DNA from 2 places in the Paenibacillus sp. 203 genome. Region 2 is predicted to be linked to the other one. Evidence: riboswitches for the same ligand, from Rfam matches in the RefSeq annotation. Region 2 holds a riboswitch; the other holds the start of a gene.
What was found. Region 2 has a riboswitch for cyclic di-GMP ahead of WA407_RS17040 (transglutaminase-like domain-containing protein). Riboswitches for the same ligand answer to the same signal wherever they lie in the genome.

Region 1 (12,729 bases), on a different contig from region 2:
CGTGTATATAAACCAAGCGATCATCGCTATAGCTACGACCGCTAATAGTCCAGATAAAACGATTGTATACCTATGGGATAACCATTTTTTTATCATATGATCCACCCTCTCTCCTCATATTTTTAGACCGGGAAAGAGTATCAATCAAGGAAGAAACAAAGCGTTTCCGGGAATCACCGCTTTCGCTTCATGCTGACTTTCCCACATTAGACGTGCCATCGCGTCGCCTTTTTCATCATAGTATTCCACTTTTAAATCTACCATTTTGCCTGCTTCCAAAGTAATACTGCCTTTACGCTCCGTCCAGCTTTGTTTGAACCAGCTGTCAATCACCAACTTGCCGTCTACCCATACGCGAATACCATCATCGGATATCGTTGTGAACGTATAGGTCTCGCTATATTGTGGTTTGATTTTCCCCGTCCAGCGAACCGAGAACTGATCGGCATTCACCTTTGGATCAGCTGCAATGGCGCGCCAGTTGTAGTCCAGCTTGCTATCTGTACGGATCAAAGCAGGACTTCCATTCAAATTCATATTGTTAAAATATTCGCCCTGCAGCCCGTTCACATATACCACATCAGGGACGGAAGGAGGAGTCGGAGCCGGGATAGGCTCACTTTGTCCCTCGTCCGGTAAGGTCGGTACATCTGTCCCAGGTTGTTCGATTGCTGCCAGCCCATTTTTCACATCATCCCGTGTCAAACTCTTCGAATCATTCATATAATCCTGTATTTGGTTTGTTGTGTTATTCTCGGTCAGCATCTTGCCCCAAGTCATGGAGTATACCCATTTAGGCTGAGCCTGCAACACCTCAGAACTAGGCATCTCACCGTGCTCCCCAATAGCAATCGGCTTATTCCGTGCCAGCCCGAGCAGACCTTCGTAATGACTTTGCTTAAAATCATTGTTGTAAATGTCTACTGCCAAAATGTCCACTTTGTCATCCCCCGGGTATTTCGGGGTATACGGGACGGTATACGAATTGGGCGCATTCGGACTCCATACCCACAGCAGATTGTTCAATTGATGTGTGTTTGTAAAACGGTCGTACATGATATTCCATAGCTGATTAAAATTAGTTTTGTTTCCCCACCAGAACCAGTCACCATTCATTTCGTGGTAAGGTCTCCACAAAACCGGAACCCCTGCATCACGAAGCTGCTTTAATGATACAGCGACCTTATCCAGATCGGCAATGAGGAGGTTATACTGCGTAGTACCTGGGGTCACGTATTTGTTGAACTCTGCCTGACTTACTTTCGCCTGTACATTGGCCCAAGTCAGTGGCCTACCCGGTAGCGCTTCATGAAAAGTCATCGTCACAATACCACCGGATCTGCTCCAACGGATAGCACTATCGACGACATTTTTACGTTGTGCTGCTTCTGTAGTGTCGGATTGACCAGAGATGGCACCCATCTCATAGCCGTGCAGACCAACATATGCCTGACTGATTTTTTGGACCTTGTTACTTAATTCATCCGGACTTTCCAAATAATCATGCTGACCGGTGACTATTTTTTTCCCTGAGATGTTGAGTAAATAATTGTATAGTTCACGGGCCTGAGTAGAAGCGTCCGAATTAACAGGTTGTAATGAAGCGGCATTCGCCACAGACAGAGAATCACCAAAACCGACGGGCAACAATGAAAAAAGCATAACAACGGGGAGTACATGACGTATCAGTCGATACAGAGGAATAAAATAGAATCTCACTTTCGCTCTTCCTTTCGGTAGCCAGGCTGCCATCCTTGTAGAAGGCCCTTTAGCTTTGCGTACCTGCCTTTCGACAGGGCTGCGTTTATCGTTGGAAGGAGTTTGGATTCCTTCTTACCCTAAGTATCGACTTTTTTTTACCAAAATTTAATAGGTCATGTTCATGAATTTACAGGTTTTCGCCCAATTTCGACAGTTCGGGCTATGAATTTTCATGAATTCGTCTTTTTTTCGTTTTTACGAAAACAATTATGAGATAAATTGGTGACGGGAAATTTCATTCCAATCCATACAAAAGCGTACAATATCCTCTTCAACCAATTCAGAACCAGTCTGCACCTCAATAAAATCCACATCGGTCACAGCCAAAATGCTATGCTTCGTTCCTTCAGGAATGCGAACTACATCACCAGCTTTTACTTTGTGCAGCTTCTCATTCAAAATAATTTCCGCCTCACCACTAATAATGGTCCAAATTTCACTCCGTTTGAAATGAAGCTGATAGCTGATATTTTTGCCTTTCCGTACGCGGATTCGTTTGGTCAATACCTCGTTACCCTCGTCATATTTGACATAATCCACAACCCGATACTGCCCCCAACGACGTTCTTCATACATTGGACGCTGATCATGAGCCTTGAGCACTTCCTTAATGCGAGGACTTTCAGCCTTATTGGTCACAAGAATACCATCCGGGCTAGCAGCTACAATCAGATCATTCGTTCCAATGATCGCCACAGGAATGTCTAACTCGTTAATAAGACTCGTATTGACGCAATCCTCCGTTACTACACCTCTGCCCACTTGTTGATTAGACATTTCTTCTGTGAGCGTATTCCAGGTGCCCAAATCCTTCCAAAAACCATCATACGGAAGAACTACGATATCCTTTTCCTTCTCGACTACTTCATAGTCAAAGCTGATTTTTTCCAGAGATGCGTATTGCTTTTGCATTTCTTCATAATTCAGCGGCAAACCCTTGGATGCCAAGATATCCAGCAAATAACTTAATTTGAATGCAAAAACCCCGCAGTTCCATAGAGCATTGCGTTCAATCAGACGCTCCGCCTGCTCCCGGTCGGGTTTCTCTTGAAAATGGCTCACTTCGCGGTAGCCAGTGCTACCTTGGGTGGCATCGTTTTTCGGAATAATGTAACCATATTTCTCTGAAGGATAGGAAGGGACAACCCCGATTAAAGCAAGCTTGCCTTCACTCTCCTGGAGTGTATGTTCCAGCTGGGCTACGGAAGCGAAGAAAGCATCCTCAACATAAGGATCTACAGGCAATATAGCTATAATTTCATCAGGGGAAACACCAGCAATGGAATATAGATAAGTCGCTGTCAGCGCAATCGCAGGAAAGGTGTCTCTGCGTTCCGGCTCAACAATGATGCGCGTATTCGGCCCGACCTGACTCTGGATCATTTCGACCTGTGCTCTCCCTGTCGCAATAAACGAGGATTCTGATAATCCGTTGTCTCCCAATTGTCTCCATACCCGCTGTACCATGGATTCCGAAATCCCCTCCGGGCTCTCCAGTACCTTCAAAAATTGTTTGGAACGGGAATCGTTGGACAAAGGCCATAATCTTTTACCGGAACCACCAGACAAAAGTACGAGCTTCATAACTCTCCACTTCCTCTCTATATTGGTTGGATGATCGTTCTGAATGATGAGTTGACTACCCGCTACGGACTGGATTTGATCTTACGATCGCTGTTGCCGTGGGATTCTTTGGATTGTATAAGACATTTAAATGTAAGAATACCACATCAAAGGCGAACGCTCCGCTTCTCCAGATTCAAATCCATCCCTGCGCTACTCAAAAATGCATCATACCCGATCATACCTTGTGGTGCAAAAGGCACGACCGGACATTATTAAGTCCGGTCAGCCTGTAAAATGTTCGAGAACTCAGAGCTTGCCCGCTGTGCTTGCAAGCTTCAAGTAATCGAGGTTTCGTAACGCCTTGCCCAGATTGCCTTCGGCAACCGCAATGGCGTACTTGATCGGAAGGAGCGGCTTCAACCGCGCCGCTCCTTCCGATACGCCCTTCCTACTCCCCCCATAAGGTGGGAGTTTAAAAACTGTGATTCAACGGCGAAAAGCAGCGGAGCGGGCAGAATTGTTCTGAAGAAGCGTCAGCGTTTGCCTTTATCCCCGGATTTTAACCTTTGAATGTTTTATATAATCCAGAAAATCCGGGGGTAACAGCAATCGGAAGAACAATCTGCACGTGTAGCGTCTCCACCCCCGCCACAGTCACTTTTTAAACTTCCACTTTATCTCTGTTCCACCCACTCATCCGCGGACGACCCACGGAGTAGTATTCCAGCCCGGAGCCTTGGATCTGTTCCTCAGCGAATACGTTACGACCGTCAATGAGAACCGGCTTGCGCAAAATGGAGGCCAGTTGTACGAGATCGACTTTTTTGAACTCTTCCCAATCGGTCAACAGGCACACAGCGTCGCTACCTTCAGCGGCTTCCTGTGGGGATGAGCACCACATAATATTCGGGTGATCCACGCGCTCCTTGAATTTATCCATCGCAATGGGATCATACAGTTTGACAATAGCGCCTGCCTGAATGAGCGTTTCTACGATTTCCAGTGCTGGAGCTTCGCGGATGTCATCTGTATTTGGCTTGAAGGCGAGGCCCCAAATGCCAATGGACACACCGTTCAGTTGACCCAGCGATTCGCGCAGCTTGGATACAATCATAAAGCGCTGGTCGGTATTCACCTCGACCACCGATTTCAACAACTTAAATTCATAGTCTACATTACCTGCAATTTGGATAAGCGCATTTGTGTCTTTTGGAAAGCAAGAGCCACCATACCCGATCCCTGCTTGTAGGAAAGAGGAGCCAATCCGTTTGTCCATCCCCATACCGTCAGCCACACAGGTTACATCGGCGCCAACCTTTTCGCAAATATTAGCGATTTCGTTAATGAACGAAATTTTAGTTGCCAGAAACGCATTGGACGCGTATTTGATCATTTCAGCACTACGGATATCCGTCACATAGATTTTATCCGTGAACACCTGATGCAGAGTGACCATGGTTTCACGCAATCCTGTATTGTCCAAACCAATAATGATGCGATCCGGATAAAGCGTATCATTGATGGCTGAGCCTTCTCTCAGGAACTCCGGCGCGGAGACGATATCGAAAGACAAACTCGTGTGACGAGCCAACACGTCCTTAATCTTTTCGTTCGTTCCGACAGGTACAGTACTCTTGGTCATAATAATCTTATACCCGTTCATGGCTTTCCCAACATCAGCGGCCGCCTGTTCAATGTATGACAAATTCGCCTCACCGTTAGCCAGAGAAGGGGTACCTACCGCCAAAATTACGATATCCGAGCGGCGTACCGCATCGACCAAATCCGAGGTGAACTCCAACCGGCCTGCTTCCAGATTCAACGCGATCAATTCCTCAATACCCGGTTCATAAATCGGAGATTCTGCCCGGTTCAACATGTCGATTTTGTGCTGCTCCAGATCGACACAAATCACCTCATTACCTTTTTGCGCAAAACATACACCCGAGACGAGCCCAACGTATCCAGTACCGATTACAGCCAGCTTCATTCCGTTCATCCTCCTTTTAGAAAGTTCACATAGGCTTGTTCTACATACTTTTTTAATTGATCCTTGAAGTTTTCTTCATCAAATTTGCGGGCATGGGTAATGATATCGTCCACATTCCACGCATGTTGCTCAACCTTTTCGACGGCCTCCAGCACATCCTCTACTTGATGCTTGCGGAAAAATACGCCGTTCACATGAGGAACAATCGTATCCAGCGCTCCCCCACCCTGAAAAGCGATGACAGGCCGTCCGGCCGCATTCGCCTCCAAAGGCGTAATACCGAAGTCCTCTTCACCCGGAAAAACGAGCGCTCGGCATTCTGCCATCAGCTTGTTAACCTCTTCATCCTCAAGCCTGCCGAGGAACTCAATGTTCGGGGCAGCCATACCTTCGAGTCGTTTACGGTCCGGTCCTTCACCCACAATGCGCAGCTTGAGACCGTTACGTTTGAATGCTTCGATCGCGAGATCGATGCGCTTGTAGGACACCAATCGGGATACGATCAGGTAGTAGTCACCGATGTTTGTAGCGCGTTTAAAACGGGATGTATTAATAGGTGGGAAAATCACATCCGAATCCCTTTGGTAATAGTGCAAAATTCTTCGTTTAACAACCGAAGAGTTGGCGACAAACTGGTCTACGTTGCGAGAAGTTTTGGCATCCCATGTTTTCAACCGGTTCATGTACAGCTTGAGCATGTTTTTGAGCAGGTTGGATTTGGACTGCCGGGCCATATATGTATCGTAATCCCAGGCAAACCGCATCGGTGTGTGACAATAACAAATGTGAAACGTATGTTTGGGTACCTGGATGCTTTTCATAAATGCACTGCTGGAGCTTAAAACAATGTCGAAATCCCTAAAATCAAAATCACGGATAGCAATGGGATACAGCGGCAGCACTCCTTTGAAGTTGTCCTTCACTCCTGGGACTTTTTGTAGCCAAGTGGCTCTAATATCCGCATCCTTCAAGTTACGCGACAGGCGGTCGTCGCTGAACACCGTTGTGAAGATAGGAGCCTCCGGATACATATCGTGGAATACCTCTACTACCCTTTCCGCTCCGCCCATTTGGATTAAGTAATCGTGTGCTATCGCTATTTTCATCAGAATCATCCTTTAACGCGAATGTCGGTCAGACTCCTGCCAACAAACCCTTATAGTAATGAACTATATCCTTAACTGTGTTCTCGATGACAAAATGCTTCTTGACCCGTTCCATCCCTCTCTCACCCATCTGCTGACGTTCTTGTGGATGCTCCAACATCCAGCGGATGGCTTCTTCCAGCTTAGCCGGATTACCCGGTTCAATAAGCAGCCCGGTTTCATGGGGTACCACCGTTTCCTTGGGTCCACCCTCATTGGAAGCAATCACGGGGAGACCCGCAGCCATGCCTTCAATAATGACCTGACCGAATGGTTCCGGTGTAATAGAGGTATGAATCAGCAAATCACAACGCTGCATCAGGCCTTGAATGTCATCGACGTGTCCCAGCAGATTGACGTTAGCCAACCCGTATTCGCGCATCGTGGACTCTAATCGTTGCTTGTATTCCTCTTCTCCGAACAACGCATCTCCAGCCAGCCAGAATTTCACGCGCTGATCCGGTAAAAAGGAGCGTGCTGCTTCCAGTAAAATATGCTGTCCCTTCCATTCCGCCAATCTGCCGACCAATACGACGTTAAACGAGTCATCACCACGTACATGGGCAGCCGTGTCACGTGCTGTAATTGCTTTAGCAAAAGCGGAATAAACAACAAGCGTCTTTTTGTCCGGGGGTAACTCCAACGCACTCAGCGTGGACTTGGAATTAGCAATCACTCCATTGGGCAAAAAGCGGGACATCAGCCGAATCCCTTTGGCCACAATCGGCTTCAGGTACGGCGGACCGATGTGGTCACGGATATGCCAGATCAAGGGCAGCTTCGCCGATTTGGCGGCTACTGTACCATACAGTGCAGACTTGAGCGAGTTCGTGTGAACGCACACGACCTTTTCCGCACGCAGCAAGGGCGCAAGTTTTCTACCGTAAGCCAGCAAACGAAAAGCTGCTGCAGGCGCACCTAGATTCACGGCATTCCGTCCCCGATTGCGAATCGAATCGTCCAATGGAACGATGCGCACATCAATATCACGCTGCCGAAGCCGATCTGCCAAATCGCCCTCCTCTGCCAAAATAACGAGCGGGTCGATATGTTCCCCGATATTCGTCAGTATGTTGTACAAAGCGACTTCGCCGCCGCTCCATCTTGCCGTATGGTCAATATAAGCTACTCTCATCATTTCGCCGCCGCCTTTCTATCAAGGACCTGTCGGAACACCTCTTCCACCTGCTCCGCTACATGTCCCCATGTATATCTGCTCAGGACATGGTCCCGGCATTCCCTTGCATTCGGTAGAAGTTCACGATGATCCAGCACACGCAGCAACCCTTCAGCAATGGCTTCACTATCCGTTCCCTTAAACAAAAGCTCGGGACGGAATCCTCTTAAAATCTCCTTGTTGCCACCCACAGGAGTCGCCAGCACTGGCAGTCCCGAAGCCATTGCCTCCACCGTGATCAGACCGAAACCTTCAAGCGCCTGTGTAGGTACGACGAACAAATTCGATGCTTGGTGGTACAGGGGAAGCTCCTCATCCGACACATAACCGAGCAGCCTTACATGGTTATGAAGATTGTATTCCGCTACCTTGGAAGCCAATTCCTCCATCAAGGGGCCCTTCCCTCCAATCAGCAGCAGATGATCAGGATGACGCTCGGTTACTCGTCGCCATGCTTCGAGTAGCTGTAGCAGTCCCATTCGATTAACAAGACGACGAACGGTTAGCACAATCGTCGCATTTTGCGGCAAATTCAGGCGCTTCCGCACCGCTTCTTGATCATCTGCCGGGTGGAACCTTTCTACATTCGCCGCACCAGGAATAATATGAATTTTGCTGAGTGGAACCTTATAGTGCTCATGCAAAATATCCCGAAAAGTCTCGCTTAGCACTATAAATTTATCCGACAGACCGTAGGCCTTCATTTCAATGGATTTAGCCAACGTCGTTTTTAGAAAATGCTTGATGCCCTGTCCTTCAATCTTCATTTCCTCCGTCCACGGTCCGTGAAAGGTGGTAACTACCGGGATTCCTCTTTTTTTCGCCTCCAGCGCTGGCCCGACACTATAGGGGGCAAAATGGGAATACAATATATCCATCGGTTGCTTGTCGAACAACTCTGCTGCATATTTTTGCATTAGCTCCCGGCGCTTCCAGATGGATTGCTGCTTGCTGCCAATCGTATGAATCCGAATACGGTCGGGCGCTTGCGGCTGCTCGTCACTACAGATTAGAGCATCCAACGTATTGCGCTCTAGCGTAAGCTGCTCACAGATCGATTTGAAATATGTGTTGAGGCCTCCTGGCTGCAAAGACGGCCAGCTCAACCCCGTTGCCGCAATACGAAATCCGTTATTGTACGACATAGCTGGTTTCTCCTTTCTGCTCGGTATGTCCGTCATCCACGATTTCTATCTTTTTTCGCCGCTTGGTTAGCTCATAATGCTTGAAGCAGACGAGAAACTCATACATCACCCAGAAAACGGCTACGGCAAAACCCGCCAATCCCTTGCGGTATAAGCCTTGGACAAAATACTTCTGCACAAAGCGGGCAGGAGGCCGCCACAACAGTCTGGTAATCCGAAAGGATCTTCCTTTGTTAAATGCCGTCTCTGCTTCCAGATCTGTATATTTATTAAAACGGGTCATATGATCACTGATGCTGCGGAAGCCGTAGTGCCATAACACGCCCTCCAGATTGACAATCTGGGAAGAGGCTACATCCGGCATTTCATGAACAAGACTATTCGTAATGCCATAAATACGACGATTGTACAAACGAACCAGATATTCGCCTTTATTCATCCATTTGCCGAGAAAATCGCCAATCCGAAATACGGAATATGCTTTGGCCGGATCGTGGAGCGTTTCCTTTACTTTCAACAAGTCTCCAAGCAACTCTGCATCCACTACTTCGTCCGTATCAATCAGGAATATCCAATCAAATTCCGCTTTTTCAACACCAAACATGCGCTGCTTGGCATAACCCGGCCACGGGTTAGAAAACACCCGACAGCCCAAGGATTCAGCTACCTGAATCGTATTGTCCTTGCTCCCTCCGTCAATGACGACGATATCGTCCGCAAAGGGCTTGCAGGATTTAATGGCGGCTGTGATTCGAGTGCCATCATCCTGAGCGATAATAACTACGGATATCCGGTTGTCCGCGGGAACGCTAGACATGTGGTTCATTAGCGGGTGCCTCCTTCTTTATCTAACCGTTAACTGGCTTTTTCCGGATGTAGTGTGACATCGTTGATCGGAGCCATTGAAAATCTTGTTTGGAAATAAGCAGTCTTGGAATCTTCATTTTTAGAACGAATTTAACATTACATAAAATGAAAATGAACCGTAAAATCCCCGAAGACAGCATTGCTATCCCTGCACCCGTCAATCCATATCTCGGCACGAGTATGGACAGCAATGGAATGACGAGCGCCAATCCGACACCCTGTAGAATGGTAACCAGTTTGGGCTTACCCAACGCCATAAATTGTTGTGCCAGCACCATGGTCCCTCCACTGATAGCAACCTCAAGCACCAAGAACCGGAATACCGTGAGCGCTTGTTTAAACTCTTGACCATATAACAATGTAAATACGAACGGAGCAATCAGCATCAGCATCGCCGCAGCCAGAAAGGTTGCCGTTGATGTCACTCGAAATGCCCGAAATGTTATGGCCACCGCCTCTTCCTTATTCAGACCAGAGGCTTTGGGAAACAGCACGACAATGATCGAGGTAGAAAATACATTCACCATCCTGGCCAAGCTGACCGCTACTGCATATAAACCGAGATCAGCGGGTCTGAGCAGACCCGCAATCAAAATCTGATCAATATAAGTGGAAACCTGCCCCATGAGATCATTTCCGTATGAACCCATACCGTAGGTAAAGAGATTTTTAAATTGCGTCCAGCTGTTCTTTACCTTTGGTTTGTACAGCCGAATCATTCGTATCGTGACACCGATATAAATCGGCAAGCCTGGCAGTAAATAGGCCAATGCCGAGGTGTACGGATTCATATTTCCGGTTAAGATCAGAATCGCTAGACCCAGCAGTGTACTCAGCGGTACCAGATACCGGAATAAATTGTACTGCTTATATTCCGAGCGAACTTGAAGCAATGCATTATTGATCTGTGAAATCGCTATGAGCGGACACATCATCATGGAGCACTGCGCGAAAAGTATGACCGATGAAGAAAAAGAGCGCAGCCAATAAGGAATTAGAAAAACTCCGACGAGTGTCGCCAAGCCCCCGAACATGGTAGCCAGCAGCAAGGCCAGACCATACAGCTTGCCCGTTTCCTCCGGTTTCCTTTTCGCATTGTAAATCAATGCAGACGGGACACCGAAGCTCATGCAGAAGGCGAGAAATTGGGACCAGTTCACCATCGCTGTCTGTTCCCCGCGTCCAGTAGGACCCAGGAATCGTGCCGTTAGCACACCAGTCAGCATATTCACGACGAGAATCAGCATACTGAATATCATCGTTTTTACTGCTGCAGAGCTGTTATCCTTGCTTTTGGCAAACCGAATCACTGTGGACCATAGTGTCCGGACAGGTGCGGATAATGCTTGTAAGTTTTGCACAGCCTTTACCTTCTTTCCGCGATGACATCTTTTGCCCATAGTCCTATTCCGATCATCATCCAGATCAGATAGCCGCGCATACCGGGGAAACCATTATCTGATATGAGACTGGCTACAGCTCCGGCCCACGTAGCCAACGCCAGTCTGATATAAGGCTGACTGGCATCTCGTTCGGCAATACGGGCGAGAAGGCGCTTGATGATAACGAACAGACCACCGAAGAAAAAGAATGCCCCGAAAATACCGAAGGTGAGGAAAATGGCGATATATCCATTATCCATAATCCCAAGTTCGCCGAGATCGCCGCCGTTATCAAGCTTGGTTCCGATTCCTACACTCCCGATCCCCTGCCCGACCGGATTGCTAGCAATCGCCGGAAGCATCGTATGCAGTAAATCCAAACGTTCATTGTACGAATGATCCTGCTGAATATCCGTCAGCGTCTGCATGCGAGCCACCAAACCTTCTGCCCCTGGAAGTTTTGGAACAATGATGTAGAGAAGAAGGCCAACTAGAGCTAGTTGAAACAAGGTTTTCCACTTTCCCTTGGAAGATGAACTGAGAATGTAAGCCAGCAACATGACGAAGGCAATTAGCCAGGCTGAACGTACCAGCGTGATTAAGAGACAAACGACCGTCAGCAAGATTCCGATCCATCCCAATGTGCCGCGCCAACGTTTTTCCATTAGCATGGGTACAAGTGCCATCGCCAGGAAAATAGCGCAGGGACCGGGCGAGTTCATGGAAGAAAATACTCTGATTTGAAGTGGTTCTGGAACACCAATGGAATTCATTTCTACATGATTCATCCAAAATGCATCCCACGGAGGCACCGTCAAGTACTGGATAATGCCGTAAATTGCCACAAGAACAGCAATGTTGGCATATGAATACAGCAGTCGGTCCAGCTCCTTCGCCTTCATGGGCTTAATCGCAAGATAAGGCAACAGGATCAAAGGAACCACATAATTGGCTAAATCATAAGCAAAAACAATACCATTTTTGAATAACCCGACCACACTTCCGTAGGCCAATTCTATGCCGAAAAATACAGCAATTCGGGTCAAGGGTTTTTCCGCCTGATGAATGCCTCGCAACACAGGAATAATCAACATACTGCTTACCAGCAGCGGTGCCACGCTCAACAAGGAAACCGAGTGATATGTTCCCTCCATCCAATCCGCAATGCGGCGGATTTCCGGGCCTACTGCCCACACTGCCAGTGTGTAAGGAATCAGTAGCCGCGATTGCAGGATCGCCAGCAGGAAGGCCGGAAAAACGAGCGCCAGCAATATGGCTCCCTGCTGGCTCATGGTGGGATTCATCTTGGCGCTGACAAATCCGATGGCGAGTGGCAGTATACAAGCCAGCAATCCCATGCCGATCATGCTGATTCCACGCCGATTTCCTAGCCAAACGGAAATCTGCTGATCTGCCAACCGACTCATGTTTCTCACCCCTGACCTCCCTTCATCCGCTTCCGCTTGAACATCTCCTTAAACAGCAGAACGAGAAATTGGGAATCCTCAATCAAATATCTTTTCCACAATCGTTTAGGCTCCTGAGACAACCTCCAGAACCATTCAAATCCCGTCTTCTGCATCAGCTCCGGTGCTCTTTTCACATTTCCCGACAGGAAATCAAAGGTCGCTCCCACCCCAATCGAAATCGGAGCACGGTAAGTCTCATAATATCTGTAGATCCATTTTTCCTGTTT
Region 2 (12,729 bases):
CCAGAGGATGTACGCACGATGATCTCTTTATTTGTTTCCCTGATTTCGGTGGTCAAACGGTCGCCCTCGAAATTAACCTTATTGCTCACTTTTGCCTTGTCTTCAGCTTGAATAAAGGATTGATATTCCAAAATATAGCCCGATGATATAGCCTTCGTAAAGGCAAGCTCAAAGGATTCCTGACCTTGAGCAGTCGTTGTTATTTTTAGCTTATAATCCTGATCCTTGACTAATTCAGTGTCCTTGGTAGCTTCTCCATTGGCAGATACCTTGGTGGAATATAGATGAAAAGAATCCTCAATCAGAATTTGATTATTGCTGGGCGTATCCACGATTTTCGCGTTGGAGACATAGGATTGCCCTTCATTGATATGGATGTTCCAATCGATTTTATTTCCATTCTGAGTACCGGATTTCGTCACGTATTCTCCACCGTGAGGCACAGTCACTTTGGCTGCCCATTCCGAGTCTGAATTTTTTCCATCCATAAGCTGAGCGTTATTGTTAATCTCTTTATCCATAAGCTCTCCTTCCAGTGTCGTTTGGAAAGTGATCCAGTAAGGAGAGTTGATGGACTGGTTAAACTGGACGCTCAGTTCATTGTTGTTAGCAGCGGAAGGTAAAACAAGAGTATATTGGCTCGAAGGCACTTCGGCCCCCTTTTGTACGCCATTCCACCACCCGAGCAGGGTCATATCATACACTTTAACAGAACCTGGCACCAGTTTTTGGCCCTGTAATAATGTATCCCTTATTTCAGCATGATTTAGAGTTTTGCGGTTATAGTTGGCTTTAATGTCCCATGTAATTTGTTTGGAACTGGCATTGTAGCTACCTGACTTAGCCCCATTTTGCTGGGTCATATTATCCGGCCATAATCGAGCTTCGGCCTCCGCGGTTTGTGTTGTTCCGTTATATAACCAAGTGATAGAGGCTTTATTCCAAAAGTCCGGTTTGGTTTTGTCGATTTTCCATTCATTGTTAAATGTGGTTGTATAGCTGATTGTATACGTGTCTTGAATTTTTTTGTGAAAACGTATAGTGAACCCTTTTTTATAATCTAGCGTAAGAGGGATCAGTTCGTAGTCTGACGGCGATGTTAGTGTTGTTTTTCCATCCGCGCTTTGGATCTTCAATGTGTTTGGCAATAATGCCAGACCGCCATTCGGAAAGACTTCGTCGATAACGACTTGGTCCATTGTATATTTATCTGCATTAATGGAAATGATCCAAGGAATTGTTTTGGTGTTATAGTTCGGTTCCTTATAGCCCTTGGTGATAATTACACTTTTCAGTTCTGTGGTTGTTTCTTTTGTTACTCCGTCCGATGTTACACTGTTCGTTATTTTACCATTTTTAAGTACACGATCTATAGCCTTGGTTTGATAACGGATGGTATATGGGGCATCAATATCTGCATTGAACAGTAGATTGAAACCGTTGGTACCGTTGTCGTCAGTAACTGGAGTGACCCTGTATTCCGATGCAGGAAGCTCCTCTTGCGTATCCCCTTTATAAACTTTAAGTGAGCTTGTGACGAATTGTTGGCTGTTATTAAAACGGTCACTCAATACCGCTTTTGCTGCAGGGATTTTTTTGTTGGCAAAATTATATTTGATTGCCCATGAAATTGTTTGTGTGACTGGATCGTATTGCTCTACTTTTTTGCTTAGAAGATCCCCGCGTTTAACGGTAACAGTAGCTGATGCAGAGAGATCCTTCACATTGTCTCCTGAAAAAGTAGCCGTGTTGGAGAAACGGTTATCCTCGCTTGTGATGTTCGTGGAGTATTGAATTCGGTATGCGCTGTTTATACTCTCCTCGTTAAAGCGGATTCTAAAGCCCGTCCCGGCCGGATCAGCTTCGACTGTATACTTATCTGCACTAACAGTGTCCCGTAGCACGGTGGTTCCGTCGACATTGATTTGCAAATGATATACCCGGATGGAATCTTTGATTAGTTCCAATCCTTGGGGAGTTGGGTCGGTTACTACGGCGTGTTTTATAGAATCCAATTGTTTATTTACGTCAACTGTCCAATCAATTCGATTTTTTCCATCGAATTTCCCTTGCTTTTCCAAAGTAGGGCCAGTTGCAGGCTTAATATTTACGATAGCCGTTTGCTCGCCGCCTTTGATTGGAATCGCAATAATGACTTGTGTGCTGCCTTTTTCTATTTGTTTGCTAAAATCGGTTTTGACCTCCAGCTTACCGCTGACATTAGAGTGGCTTTCCACGTAATCATTAAAAGTCATAATTACTTTACCTTGGCGGTCTACGGTGAAATGACCAACTTCTCCATCCGTATTCGTCAGAGGAGATGTAATGTCTGTGTAAATTTGAAATTGCTCAGGTAATTGAAAGGTAAAGGTGTCTCCAGCTTTATACGTATGGTTCGGCAGCTCCCATTCATACCCTAAATGGATGGCGGAGCCAATATCAATACGACTATCGGGATTATACACTGCATCAATAACACTTCCAGAGGAATCTGTGAGGGTTAGCTTGGTTAAAATACTTTCCTGAGTTGCCCTCACTTCAGAAGTTGAACTGGCAGTTGCCTCAACGGCTGGAGCCGGGACAGCAGGTGGGATGTTAATAGGCTCTGAGGGCTTTGGATATACATCGTTAGTCACACTCTGAACCGGATCGGTTCCTGGGGTCACTGGCAGAGCAGAGTCGGGATTTTGTGCATAGGCTTGTGTTGTACTGAATAAGCATTGCAAAAAGAGCAATAACGCAACAACTGCTGTATTCCATTTTTTTCTCATATGGTAAACAAATCTCCTATTCTTAAAATACTTTTATTTAGCGGCTAATGATTATTCCTTCGAGGTCAAGAGGGCTGTATTTATATATTCATCAATCATTCATCTGATGCTATGTTAGCCGCATTGATTTCTTGTTCATAATTTATGGAAATTTACATTCGGGGATGAATATTACCTCCTTTAGTCCCGAAATTAGGATAATGGGTTAGACCTCAATGTCTTTCTGGACTAGAATACATGCCACATCTCAACAATTTCTCAACAAGGATAGAAAAAGAGCCTTGATCATGTGATCAAGGCTCTACAAGAAATGTAGTTCTATTTCTTCATTTTTTAATTTTTTAAAATAATATTAATAAAAACATTGATATTAATATTGCTTTGTTTTAATGTATTTGGAGGGATCTTTGATCATTTCGAATTTTTGTTTACCCTTATACAGTGCTGCATCTACTGTAGTGTCTACGACCACCCATTGATTGTCGATGTAGACCTCGTTCCAAGCATGGTAAGTGTCCACGTAGGAAGATTTGCCCATAACCAGCTTGGTTGGTACATCTACACTTCGTAACATAGCAGCCATCAGTGAAGCATAACCATAGCAAATATCTTTTTGCGAGCTTAACGTACGATCAATTTGCGGTAGATAGTCAGTCGTTAAGGCGAAGGCCTGATTGGAGTCGTACTTGATATGACTAATGACGTAATCATAAATTTTTTGAAGCTTCTCACGATCCGTTGTTGCGCCTTGGGTTAATTCATGGGCTTTTTGAATCGCTTGATTAGTACCGCTCCAGTTAATATTTTGAACGGAATTGAGGTATACCGCTTTGCTATCGTTTAGCTTTAACTCGATCGTATCTTGTCCTATCACTTTATATTGATTACCATTAAGCTGTTCCAAAATACTGATGCTATAGTTCCCATTACCCATCTGGAGAGGGAATACTTCTTCGGACTTTCCGGGTGTCAGATTATAAGAGTATTTTTGCGCATCTTTTGTAACCAAAATCTTGGTTTTAATGTTAGGTTTAACGGAGTAACGCACACTGACCGTCCCATGATTTACATTGTTTTGATCCAACCATACAACACTATCAGCAGCGTAAATTGTCGAATTTAAGAGTATTGCGGATAGCATGAAAAATAGGAGAAGTGTGGAAAATATCATTTTCCCCATAAAAAACTTCCTTTCGGTGGCCAGGCTGCCATCATAAATAGAAGGCCCTATAGCTTTGCGTCCCTGCCTTTCGACAGGTTTGCCATTTCGTATAAAGTTTTCGAAAAAAAAGCACGACAAAAAGCCACTTCAACCGGTAGCTGGCTGCCATCATACAGAAGGCCCTGTAGCTTTGCGTCCTTGTCTTTCGACAAGTTTGCCATTTATCCTGAATAGCTTGTATATTTATTCTATCAGTTAGGTACTCTATTAGGCAAGTTTAAATCTCAAATTTTCGCTATTTATCGACAAAACAAGCTTGCAGATTATACATAAGACCTATTTTATACGGTTTCCCCATTTTTTGCGATAGGAATGAGGCGTTTCTCCAATGTGCTCTTTGAACAGATTGATAAAATGACTTGTGTTGGGAATGCCCACATATTGTGCGATGTCTACAATAGCTACATCACTAGTTTTAAGCCAGCCTTGAGCAGCCGTGATACGAACATTAATAAGATACTCAATAGGGGAAAAGCCAATCTGTTTTTTAAAGTTTTTAGCCAGGTTGAACTTGTTTAGAGCGAACATGTCTGCAAGTGAATCCAGCGTGATCCGTTCACAATAGGATTGATCCAGATATTGCTTTACCTTGCGCACCTCTGCGGTTCCATCTGAATTCGCGTTGGGATTGGTGTAGGGGTACTGCAAAATAATCGTTAACAAGTCAACGATTAGCCTGGATGAGAGCAGTTCAGAGGATAAGCTTCTTTCTGGCTGTACCTGTAATAAGGTGTACAGCTTGTCCAATACTGCACTTGAATCCTTTAGTGAGATTACGGGCTTATTGTGTTTATCGAATTGTTCATAGAAATGGTCAATAAGATTGCCATGTAGATTCACACTAATAAACTCCCATGTCTTCTGACAGGAAGTTTTGTACTGTACATATTCTTCACAATTAATAAAAAGCATATCATGAGGTTTCAATATATAATCCTTGTCTCGATATTGCAATTCCCCCCTTCCAGACAGGGTGAAAAGGAGCAAAAAAGAGGTGAGCTTTTGTCGTTCCATTACATAAGCATCTGTTTTGAAATAGCCTATTTCCTGTATATAGAAGAGGGATTTTTTAGCGAAAGAAGAGGGTGTACATATAATTGCAACTGGATCTTCACTCCAGACATACTGGGCATTTTTTTGGTTTGTTGTCATATCCAATTCCTTTACAAAAAAACAATTTTAGTAAGATAATTGTAGTTTGTTTTACGAATATCCTTTTAGAACCGGAGTCCCTATTTACAAAGGTTATTTTATCACATTAAAGTAATTCATGTAGCGATTAGGGACTGAACAATATATAACAAATATAACATAAAGTACCTATTTGAAAAGGATGAGGCTGGGGAAAATTAGTTTCTTCAATGAATATACCATAGTCTTGCAATTCCACTTTCTGAGTTATATATCCTTTCGGTATCGGGAAAAATGGGACCATATTTCGACAAAATGATTCAAAGGGCTCATTTTGCTAGAAAATAGTTATAGCTTTATTGTGGAGATTTTGTTCACGAAAATGTATGGATAAGTGTGGTTATGCGAACTTAATTTAAGAAAATGTGAAAATTTTGAATATCATGCAATTTGTTCGCAAGAGAGTACAGTGACCTTTGGTATCTGTACAGGCAATGATATGATGGTACTACAGAAGTAATGAAACAAATTTTACAGTCAGTTTGGAGGACTACAGGATGGGAAAAACGAAAAACACAAAAACCGCAGCAGCTTGGTCACTTGTGATGATGGGAGCAGGCTTTGCTGCTACGTTACCTTTTCAACAATTTGGCTGGGCCCGTCTTTTGGCTGGATCTTTTGAAGCCGGACTTGTTGGAGGATTGGCAGACTGGTTTGCCGTAACCGCGTTATTCCGTCATCCGCTGGGCATTCCGATTCCACATACAGCGCTTCTCCCCAAAAATCGGGGCAAGCTGACCGATGCCTTGGTTAACACGGTCGAGAACAATTTGCTTCATAAAGAAAGTATTGCATCTAAAATTGCCGAGATTAGACTGGCTGAGCTGGTACTGAAAAATGTGGAAAAAGGAATACGTACGCCCGAAGCGGTCACTTTCATAGATGTCCTTGTCAAGCAACTTGTTCGTTCGCTTCCACTGGCAGAGCTGGCCCCGGTCATCACAACCGGGATTAAGCGACAGGCGACTGAATTCGATATAGGGCCATTGCTAGAGGCACTCGCCCGGCAAGCTGGCGAGCGGAAGTATGACCAACGGGCGTTGGATTATGCGCTGGAGCAGACGGAGTCCTGGCTACTGCGGTCAGACACCGGGGTTGCTCTTGGCACTCTGGGGATGCAGGCTGTTAGTGGCTTGCAGGTCAGCGGGCTTATGCAGTTTGCCCTGAACGCCTTCCTTGGCTATTTGAATGAGGAGCGTATGGGCGAGATGATTCGTCACTTTTTGCTGGACCGCGTAGCGGAGCTTCAAGATGAAGGACATCCGCGTCGTCAGGCCGTCTTGGAAGGTATCAACACGCAGCTGATCCGCCTGGCAGCCAAAGATACGGTCAGGGAAGGGCTGAATCATTGGAAAAACACCTTTATTGATTCTTGGGAAGGTGATGCAGCTATATCCGAGAAGCTCGAAGAGCTGCGCCGCTATCTGCTGGATTATATGGAGGATGCCGATTATGTAACGACATACATTGTACCCTTACTGGATCAAATGCTGTCTGATTTATGGAGAAATACGCAGCTGCTGGACAAGATCAACTCGTGGATCGTAGCAGGTGTTACCGGAGTAGTGGAAGCAAACCATAGCCAAATTGGTAATCTAGTCCGAGAAAATGTAAATAGAATGGATGATGCTTCACTGATTGCCTTAATGGAGGATAAACTGGGGCAGGATTTACAGTGGATTCGGATTAACGGTGCGCTTACAGGCTTTCTGATTGGAATTGTCCTTACTGCGGTTCGTATGTTGCTTGAGTAGCAAGGGCAATCTGTGCTAAAGAACGATAAATGAAATTTATGTAGACAAGGTTGTGAAACTATGAGGATTGGTCACCATCCAATGCTGCTGGTTCAGATGAGAGACCAGCAACGATACGCTGATGTTTGGTGCCGGATCACCAGTGGATGAATAAGCGGAACTTTCTTTTAATTACGCTGTCATTCCTGATCGTGATTATCGGCTTGCGTTTGTTGTGGTTTGATTATTACCACAATCAGGATTATCCCCGGGCCAAGGCGGGAATTCTGGATCTGAGGGGCTTGAATTTACAGGAGATAAAGACCCTACCATTAAATGGGGAGTGGGAGTTTTATCCTGGAACTTTATCTTCTCCTGCGGAACTGAAATCCTTACTTATGCAGAAGCAGCGTCAGTCCATTCAGGTACCAGGCTTATGGAGTGAGTCGGTATCTCCTGTGGATCATAAGGCATATGGCATTGGAACCTATCGGCTACTTATTTTGAGTGACAGATCGTTGGACACTTTATACGGACTTCGGATCGGGAAGATCAGTACGGCATCCAACATATTTGTGAACGGCCGTTTAATTAGTCATAGTGGTCAGGTCTCTAGCAAGGTCGAACAGCATATAGGATCAACTGTTCCATTCTCTGCTATGTTTGATGCGAACAGCCAGGCCATTGAGATTGTCATCCAAGTATCCAATTATGATTTTTCTGCTAGTGGAGGAATTATGAAGCCTATCATTTTTGGAAGCGCGGATGCTGTGAATAGCCGAACCAACTTCACGATCTCAATGCAAATTATGGTATGTATTATTTTGCTGCTTCACGGGTTATATATAGTCGTTATATTTTTTATGAATCCACAAAAGAAGGCGCTTCTGTATTTTGCGGGAATTGTAATCTGCACGGTATTATCCATCCTGACAGACGATGACAAGCTTTTATTGGAATGGTTCCCCATAAATCTAGGTCTTTCGTTAAAAATAACTACCCTTTCCTATATTGGAATAGGCATGTGTGTACTGAAGCTAGCGCAGTCTCTGTTGATTCGATCCCGAATCATTCAGATTGTTTTTATAGGCCACTGTGGTTTTGCGGTTCTGGTGTTACTTGCACCTACATCCAGCCTTTATGCATTTCTTATGGCTATTATCGCATTCCCAGCTATTACTCTATGTGCTACAGTTCCCTCCCTTGCTTTTCTTAGAACATTCAGAGGGCAAAAAGAGGCTGTTTTTCTGTTGCTAGCATCCATTAGCATCGCATCCAGCATGCTGTGGGGCATTTTCAAAACGAATGATCTCCCCTATTACCCTTGGGATATTGTGTTGGCTTTTGTGGCATTTGCATCCTATTGGTTCAAACGGTTTTTTAATACGAATGCTGAACTGAGAAGGCTGTCGGCCAGATTGCAGCGCGCTGATCAGGTGAAAAATGAATTTTTGGCCAACACCTCTCATGAGCTGCGAAATCCTCTGCATGGGATGATCAATATAGCACAGACCGTGCTGGAGAATCAGGGCGGCGTCCTAGATGAACCCAACAGGAGAAACATGCAATTGCTCGTTACGGTCGGCCGCCGTATGTCCTTATTATTGAATGATTTGCTGGATGTTACACGTCTGCGTGAAAAGGATATTATTCTGGAAAAAAGAAGCTTGAAGCCCAAGGCCGTAGCCTCGGGTGTGTTGGATATGCTTCAATTCATGACAGATGGGAAACCTCTAAACATGGTAGTAAACATCCCTGCTGATTTTCCAAATGTATTAGCGGATGAAAACCGAGTAATCCAAATCCTGTTCAATCTCCTTCACAATGCTGTTAAACATACTGCTGAGGGGACCATTTCCGTTCACGCACACATCCAAGGCGAAATGGCCAGTATTCAGGTGCGTGACACTGGCGTTGGGATGGATGAGGAGACGCAAAAGCGAATATTTCGTCCATATGAACAAGGAAATTCTCATTTGACGGTTATTGGGGATGGGCTTGGACTAGGGTTGAGTATTAGCAAACAATTGGTGGAGCTTCATGGAGGATCTTTGAGTGTAAGCTCTGAGCTTGGTCAAGGCTCAACCTTTTCTTTCACACTACCGCTTGATCCCTCACCTACCCCAGACGAATCACGCGATAACGAGCAGGTGTGTATGGATGAAGAAGCAGGTACTGATTTTATAGCTCTACAGAATGCAGCTGTGATGCAGGTTGCGGCAGGCTCTGCACGATCTGCTATACTCGCAGTAGATGATGATCCGGTTAATTTAAGGGTGTTAGAGGGCATTCTCGCCTCGGAGCCTTACGACCTTGTAACTGTAACCAGTGCCCAGGGTGCCTTGCATAGGCTGGATCATCGGGAATGGGATTTAATTATAGCCGATGTCATGATGCCCCAAATGTCGGGGTATGAGTTAACTCGGCGTGTGAGGGAATACTTTAGCATTTCGGAGCTGCCTGTGTTGCTGTTGACAGCACGTAGTCAGCAGGAGGACTTATATACGGGATTTCTTGCAGGGGCCAACGATTACATTATGAAGCCTGTGGATTCCATGGAATTGAAATCAAGGGTCCGTGCCTTGACTGATGTTAAAAAGTCCGCAAGGGAGAGGCTTTGGATGGAGGCTGCATGGTTACAGGCACAAATTAAACCTCATTTTTTGTTTAACACCTTGAATACCATTGCATCCTTAAGTCATGTGGATCACACCAGAATGGTGAAACTTATTGAAGAGTTCGGTAAATATTTAAGATCAAGCTTTAACCCTCAAAATCTTGATAGAGTCGTATCACTGGAATATGAGCTTGCTCTCCTAAAATCTTATCTTTATATAGAGAAGGAACGCTTTGGGAGTAGACTAGATATTGTATGGGAAGTAGACGAACAGATATCCGTGTTATTGCCACCGTTATCGATTCAGCCACTTGCAGAAAATGCAATTAGGCATGGTATCATGAATCGGATACATGGAGGCACATTGTGCATTCGTATTCAGCAGCGGGAGGATGGCACAGAAATAGCGATTATTGATGATGGTGTGGGCATGAGTCAAGAGGAGCTGAATCATGTGCTAGGTCCTCAGCAAGAACAGGGTAGCGGGATTGGATTACGGAATACGGATCGACGGTTGAAGCAAGTATACGGTAAAGGGCTGTATATTAGCAGCCTTCCCAACCAGGGTACAACGGTAGGCTTCCATGTTCCCAAGGCACAAAGACAGGAAACTTAATATCTCTGTCCCGTAGGTCCTATACAGAACGAGGCGAAGTAAGTGACGGTTCTAATGGGGACTCTACGGGTTCCGGAGAATTACTCCCAGTCGTAAAAAATTAGGCATGAGCCATTTGCCACTCTTTAAACCAATTTGTAATTTGTTCATTGGGCTTCTCATGAAGTTCTTCCCATAAGGCGGATGATAATAAATCATACCATTTGATCACTAAGTTATTTTTATTCATCTCAGCGCAGGTCTTCATTAATCCCCAGTAGGCTTCCTCTTCTTGGGGGTGACGACTACAGATGCCCTCATAAATAGAGATCGCCTCTTCAGGCTGGGAGTTCCCTCTATACCACTCTGCCATTTTTAATGATATGGATAACCACATTTTATGCAGTCTTTGGCGTTCACTTTCAACCCACCAAAAATCATATTCCTGTAAATAGTCCCCTTTATAAAGTTCCATCATTTTTACATAATAGGGAATGGATTCCTTGTTCATCAGGGGAGCGGATGCCAGAAGGGACTCCCATCTTTCTGTATCTAACAGAACGTTTTGTGTATGCAAAATATAACCGCCATTAGTATTGGAAATCTCTAAAAAGGAATGATACGGCGCTATCGCTTTTCTAATGTAATAAGCGGCTGTATATAAAAGAGAGTAGGCCTTATCTTCCTCATATTCTGGCCATAGTAATTCAATCAAGGCTGATTTGCGAACCCATTGGTCATGATTTTGGAGCAAGTACAAAAACAACTCCTGAGTCTTTTTAGTTCTCCACTGAATAACAGTGGGTTGCTGATTCGGGTACGTGAAGACGACATATTGAAAAACCTGTAACTGAAGAACTGAAGGCTGATTCTCAGGCATGGAGGCTTGATCGTCACGCTTCAGAATGCGATTCATGGTTTTGATGAGACGTTCTGTCGTGACCGGTTTGAGCAGATAGTCCAGTGCGTTAAGCTCGAAGGCTTGAATAGCGTACTTATCGTAAGCCGTAACAAAAACGATCTGAATATGGGGTTTGTGCTCCAAAATTTGATTGGCTAATTCAATTCCGCTGATCCCTGGGAGTCTTACATCCAAAAAAGCTATATCTATATCATCAAGTAGAATATAGTCCTTAGCCACGAATGGATTCGTAAAAGCTCCTGCAATATGTATGCCTTGTAACTCGCCAAGCAGACGCTTCATATAATCCAAAGCCAACTCTTCATCATCGACAATAACAATCCTTGTCAATATCTCTGATCTTTCCACGTGTACTGTACTCCTTTTTAGGCAGATACATCTTATTATATAGGATAACTTGACTACGGCTATAAGCAAAAAGTTGTAGAATAAAAAAAAATTTAAATAAACAGGCGGGCTGCAATGGGTCATCGTTAAGATGAATGATCGCAAGCCCGCCTGTTAGGCAGTGCCAAACTTAAAGATTGACTAACAGTATTGGACGAATATTTACAGAATCCAGCGTGTGACCTTTTCCAGTGGTTGTCTGGATTTTTCCCGCTTGGGTTCATGAGCACGATAACCGAAGGCAGCAATGACTGAAATATCGAGCAGCCCGTTCTCCAGCAGTCCTTCTTCCTCCAATATGGCATGCACCTGATCGTAATTAAAGCCCTCAATTGGACAGGAATCAATACCGATCTGAGCCGCTGCTGTCATCATATTGCCTAAGGCAATGTAGGTTTGCTTGGAAGCCCAGTCAAATAACGTACGTTCGTTTTCCAGCAGACGTTGACTTTCACCCTGGAAAATCTTATAGCGGCCTGGCAGTGAGGCAAAGTCTTCCTCAGACATACCTTTAACCTCTTTATACATATACTCCACGTAAGGAGAATCATAACGAACATCCTTGCGCGCCAAAATCAGGACGACGTGGCTAGCCGCAGGGATCTGCTTTTGACCGCCGCTGGAAACTGCAGCCAGCTTTTCTCTCAATGCCTGATTTTGCACAACTACAAACTGCCATGGTTCAAAACCGACGGAGCTTGGAGAAAGTCGTCCGGTTTCGAGAATGAACTGAAAATCCTCTTCCGGTATGATGCGATTGGGATCGAATTCTTTCGTGGCGTGCCTGAACAGAAAGGCGTCCAGAATTTCCTGTTTTTTAGCTGATGTATTAGACATAAAATGTACTCCTTTGGGTATGGGTGTAGTTGGTACTCTATGGGTTTTCTGCTACTATAATGAGAGCTGATATCGAATATATAGTTATCATATAGAAAGTTTTTGCAGGGAACAAGTACGCACATATTTGTTCCTTGTCATACGTCTGGGGCTATTGGTTTACACATTCTACAGAAAGAAGGGGTATACATGGCACAGGAGATGGAACATGCAGTTAGCGTTAATTTTGGATGTCCGGTAGCGAAAACCGTCGGGGTTATAGGCGGCAAATGGAAGGGAGTCATCTTGTATCATTTGACCACAGGACCGCGGCGCTATAACGAAATTCGACGGACCTTGCCTAATATTACACAGCGGATGCTAACCTTGCAGTTGCGCGAATTGGAGCGAGATGGCATTGTGCACCGTGAAATTTATAATGAGAACCCACCGCGTGTGGAATACTCGCTTACCC

Region 1: it holds a riboswitch for cyclic di-GMP, as region 2 does, so the genes downstream of both, WA407_RS10375 (glycosyl hydrolase) here and WA407_RS17040 (transglutaminase-like domain-containing protein) in region 2, are expected to answer to the same signal.

What each region holds. Positions count from the first base shown of each region.
Region 1 covers NZ_JAXCHD010000004.1:210,991-223,719, reverse strand. Annotated here, with positions in the region: gene WA407_RS10380 (hypothetical protein) at 1-96, opposite strand, end outside; gene WA407_RS10375 (glycosyl hydrolase) at 145-1,719, opposite strand; cyclic di-GMP riboswitch class I at 1,733-1,813, opposite strand; gene WA407_RS10370 (sugar phosphate nucleotidyltransferase) at 1,969-3,345, opposite strand; gene WA407_RS10365 (UDP-glucose dehydrogenase family protein) at 3,989-5,317, opposite strand; gene WA407_RS10360 (glycosyltransferase) at 5,323-6,423, opposite strand; gene WA407_RS10355 (glycosyltransferase family 4 protein) at 6,452-7,600, opposite strand; gene WA407_RS10350 (glycosyltransferase family 4 protein) at 7,597-8,784, opposite strand; gene WA407_RS10345 (glycosyltransferase family 2 protein) at 8,771-9,610, opposite strand; gene WA407_RS10340 (lipopolysaccharide biosynthesis protein) at 9,633-11,012, opposite strand; gene WA407_RS10335 (O-antigen ligase family protein) at 11,018-12,460, opposite strand; gene WA407_RS10330 (WecB/TagA/CpsF family glycosyltransferase) at 12,466-12,729, opposite strand, start outside.
Region 2 covers NZ_JAXCHD010000007.1:30,821-43,549, forward strand. Annotated here, with positions in the region: gene WA407_RS17035 (collagen binding domain-containing protein) at 1-2,771, opposite strand, end outside; gene WA407_RS17040 (transglutaminase-like domain-containing protein) at 3,142-3,855, opposite strand; cyclic di-GMP riboswitch class I at 3,964-4,045, opposite strand; cyclic di-GMP riboswitch class I at 4,084-4,162, opposite strand; gene WA407_RS17045 (helix-turn-helix transcriptional regulator) at 4,270-5,145, opposite strand; gene WA407_RS17050 (DUF445 domain-containing protein) at 5,682-6,938, shown strand; gene WA407_RS17055 (hybrid sensor histidine kinase/response regulator) at 7,085-10,150, shown strand; gene WA407_RS17060 (response regulator) at 10,251-11,399, opposite strand; gene WA407_RS17065 (NAD(P)H-dependent oxidoreductase) at 11,601-12,275, opposite strand; gene WA407_RS17070 (winged helix-turn-helix transcriptional regulator) at 12,465-12,729, shown strand, end outside.